One region of the Exiguobacterium sp. ZWU0009 genome, then DNA from elsewhere that is predicted to be linked to it. Evidence: predicted binding sites of a transcription regulator. Region 1 holds the regulator's gene; the other holds the start of a gene.

The links. The regulator LexA, encoded in region 1, represses DNA repair genes until DNA is damaged. The targets are predictions, from matches to a motif close to CGAACATATGTTCG.
Region 2: L985_RS02480 (Y-family DNA polymerase) is a predicted target of LexA. The motif match lies at 838-851, and genes of this name have one in related genera.

Annotation. Positions count from the first base shown of each region.
Region 1 is NZ_CP018057.1:1,175,474-1,177,684, reverse strand. Features, by position in the region: gene L985_RS06005 (YneB family resolvase-like protein) at 1-456, opposite strand, end outside; gene yneA (cell division suppressor protein YneA) at 502-789, opposite strand; gene lexA (transcriptional repressor LexA) at 1,001-1,615, shown strand; gene L985_RS05990 (metal-binding protein) at 1,647-2,117, shown strand.
Region 2 is NZ_CP018057.1:464,217-466,427, reverse strand. Features, by position in the region: gene L985_RS02490 (MBL fold metallo-hydrolase) at 1-10, shown strand, start outside; gene L985_RS02485 (pentapeptide repeat-containing protein) at 60-698, opposite strand; gene L985_RS02480 (Y-family DNA polymerase) at 874-2,196, shown strand; gene L985_RS02475 (YolD-like family protein) at 2,180-2,211, shown strand, end outside.

The DNA of each region.
Region 1 (2,211 bases):
TCGTTCCGGGCGAAAGCCTTGTTCAACAGCTCGCCGCATGCCGCGCGCAATTTTTGCGTTATGCAGTTTCCGTTGATATTCTTCCACCAGTGAGACAATCTCAAGGACCATTGCTTCTGCATCCGCAAGCTGGTATTCTCCATCGGAATCAAGTGTCATCAACCGAACACCGTGCTTCTTAAACGTGTGCAAAATAGCGATTTTCGCATTCCCCCGACCAATTCGTGTGTCATCTGTCACGAGTACCGCATCTACCGCATCACGTGTCACATGGTCAAGAACCGTCAGCATTCCTTCCCGATCAACGTCATATCCACTCTCTTTTTCAGAGACGATGTCTATGACATCAAAACCCTTTTGAGACGCGACCTTGGAAAGCTCCATCCGTTGGCGTTCAATCGAACTATCTTGTGCTTCTTTTTCGGTCGACACCCGACAATAAATCACGACCTTCATCGTACCTCACATCCCTGTTCGTTCTTTCACAACTTTTCCATTTTGTCATTGTTGTGCGATTGGTACAACGATTTTGCTTTTTGAGATGACGTGTTTTGTCTCGACATCATTATTTTTGATCAACCAGTTGACGTATTCTTCATCTGACATCGAACCATCATTGTAGACTTCAGCAATTTGTTCGACTGTAGCGTTCTCATCGACCGTAACGGAAGCGGTCATCAGTTGCGCTACCTTTTCATCCGGGCGTGGTGTGAGTAAAAAGATCACGAAGGCAATACTTAATGCATAGAAGAGAATTGAAAAAGCATGAGTACGAATCGTATGAATCATCATGAATCCCTCCAAATATGAAATGAATGATTTAGAATAAATGTTCGCGGAACAATTGTTCGCATAACTCATAATAAACACAGAACCCGTGTTCGGTCAACACAAAATGTCGAACAATTGTTTGTACGCTCATTTGTTCTATGTTATAGTGAATCTAGAAACATATATTCTTACATTTCAAACTTCAATCCAGAAAGAGGTGGCAATTCGTATGCGGAAAATGTCTAAGCGCCAACAAGAGATTCTCGACTACATCGTCTCTGAAGTGAAACTGAAGGGGTATCCACCATCAGTTCGTGAAATCGGAGAAGCAGTCGGACTCGCGTCTAGCTCGACGGTACACGGTCATTTGGATCGACTCGAGAAACGGGGAATGATTCGCCGTGACCCGACGAAACCACGTGCGATTGAGATATTGCTTGATAAGCCTGAAGAAATCACGGAAGCCATCGTCCATGTTCCCGTCATCGGGAAAGTCACAGCGGGTCTTCCGATTACAGCGATTGAAAACATCGAAGAACAGTTCCCACTCCCTGCACATTATGTAGGAAACGAAACGGTCTTCATGTTAACGATCGATGGTGAATCGATGATTAACGCAGGTATTCTTGACGGCGATCGTGTCATCGTGCGCCAACAAAACACAGCAGAAAACGGAGAAATCGTCGTAGCTATGACCGAAGATAGCGAAGCGACGGTGAAACGGTTCTTCTTAGAAGATCAACAGGTACGTCTACAACCAGAAAATGACTCGATGGATCCGATGTATTTCGATAATGTCTCCATTCTTGGTAAGGTAATCGGCGTGTATCGGACGATTCATTGACGGAGGGACCAGTTACGACTGGTCTTTTTTCATGCCTTCAGGAAATGTACATGATACCGTCAATACCGTCGCACTGACGGGTTACGTTGCGTATTCGGTCGCAACGCAACAAACCGATTGGTTACCGACCGCCATTGGCATCGCTGTTGGTACTCTTTGGTTGTCACCCGACCTCGATTTAAAGTCAGAACCGTATTATCGCTTTGGACCATTTCGAGTCTTGTGGATGCCGTATGTCAAGATCATGCCTCACCGATCGATCTGGTCACATGGACTGATCATCGGAGACATCATCCGGCTTCTTTACAGTGCTGCGATTCTGATTCCGCTACTATTTTTAAGTCTATATTTTCAGGTTCTTGATTCTGCTACGATTGATTCGTGGTTCGCTTCCTTGCCTGCATTCGTCGTCGGTATCATGGTGGCAAGTACGATTCATATCCTACTAGATTATTCCAGCAGTTGGTTTCGACCTAAAAAAAGAAAAAAACGTCGTCGGTAACACCTCTTTTGCTTGCTTGCAAGCAGAATGAGGTGTTTTCTTATCCACTTTTTCGTATCTTTAAACATCAAAATAAAAAATTTCCATTCCTATA
Region 2 (2,211 bases), 710 kb from region 1:
GTCATTTTAAGAACAAACAAAAAGTCTCTTTTCGAAATCCATCGAAAAGAGACTTTTTTTTATGGAATGACCAACCCTAATAATCGAGCAAAGGCGACTGCCTGTTCTTCCGTAATGACAGCACCCGGTAAAAATCGCGGATCAATCGTAATACCAGAGAGTTCCGTCTGCCGGAGATCGAGACCTTTTAACGGTGTTTCAATCCACTGGCTATCGGTAAGCCGGACCGCTTCGAGTTTCCACTGGGTCGGTTTCACTTCGAAGAACTGCGCTTCTTTCATCGTCGTTTCGCTCCAGTGTTGGTGACGGACCGTACTGCGAATGAACTGTGCGTAATCCGCAAGTCCTTCCTGAATCGTCAAATGGTCCAGCGTACAATCTTCGAACTGAACACCCGTCATCCGGCATCCGACGAAGGATACACGGTGAAAACGAGTTTCTTGGAAGTGACATCCCGTTAAGTCACACTGCTCAAAATGGATATCTTCGAACGAGCCACGGTCAAAGGTGAGATTCGCGAACGAGACATTTTGAAAACACACTTGATAGGCATCGATACGTTCTGTCAGTTCACTTGGCATCGACTCTTTCTCATAACGCGCTCCTTTCAGATACGGGTCATCGATTTCGACTTGATCGAAGGTCTCTAGCTGAAGCGTTTTCGGTAATTCTGGTAAACGGATATTGGTCTCTTTCAATGAAGGTTCCCCCTTTTTTCTCACCCTTAGTGTATCAAACTTCTTTTATATGAGGGAAAGTCGTTCGAATTCCCCTTTTTCCAACAGTTTTTATTTTGAGACACTTTGAGACCATGCTATAGTCAAGGAAACCAAAATAAGAACATACGTTCTTTTATGTAAAGGAGTGATTCAGATGTTTCCTTCCGTCGTTTTACCACAAGATAAACGGATTTTTTGCGTCGACAGTGTGTCCTTCTACGCCAGCTGTGAATGCCAGTATCGCAATCTCCCTCCCTTGACGACACGCCTAGCGGTCGTCTCCGATTTAAAGCGAAGCGGATCCGTCATTCTCGCTGCCACCCCTGCCTTAAAAGCACTAGGAATCAAGACAGCCGGTCGACTATATGAAATCGAGCAATTGCCATACGCTGTTCGTCGCACGATTCAACTTGTCGAACCACGCATGCTCGCTTATATGAAGACGTCAATTCGTGTCCTTGATGTCCTGCACCAATTCGCCCCACCTGAAGCGATCCGCGTCTATTCGATTGACGAAAGCTTCATTGACATGACCGGAACCGATCGCCTATTTGGTTCCGACCTGCAAGCTGCCCTCAAAATTAAAGAAGCGATCCTGAAACAGACCGGCATCCACGTCCGGATCGGGATTGGTCCAAATAACGTCATCGCGAAACTGACCCTTGATTTAATCGGGAAAAAAGAAGGCATCGCGCGATGTGGATATGCCGACGTCGCACGACGTCTTCATGATTTTCCGATTCGGAAGATGTGGGGGGTCGGACACCGTATGGAACAACATCTGCAGATGATGGGGATTGAAACAATCGGTGATCTTGCCATGCGCCCTGTCGAAGAGTTGCACGAACGATTCGGTGTCATCGGTGCCGAACTATGGCACCACGCTTGGGGTCTTGACGCGTCACCGACACTTCTTGCGCCTCGTCATCTGTTCGAGAAAGCCCCTCAACGGACGATCGGACACGGTGTGACCTTAATGCAGGACTATTATCAGTTCGAACGCATTCGGAATGTGCTCAATGAACTCGTGCAGGATGTTGCCGCACGTTGTCGCTTTTCGAATCAAGTCGGCTGGACCGTTCACATCGGCGTCCGCTATTCTCGAAACGTCGTCCGAAGTGGTTTCTCCCGTCAAGTGCGGTTGCCTTATCCGACATCCGATGAACGAATCATTCTGCGTCACGTCTTACAATTATTCGAACCGAATTGGCTCGACGGAGAACCTGTTCGTTTTTTATCCGTCGCAGTGGGGCATTTGACTGCCGATCAAGGCACCTTACAGTTGTCTTTGTTCGAGGATAATGCGCGGCTCTGGAAACGACGACGGTTATTAAAAGCAATGGATGTCGTCAACCTCCGCTACGGAAAAGGAACGATTCGCCTCGCTGTCTCGTTTCTTGATACGAGTGTCGCCAAACGTCGTCTTCGTTTCGTCGGCGGTCATCCGGGAGGTGATCTTCATGACAGCGTATCGTGATCGAGGAAATTTAAA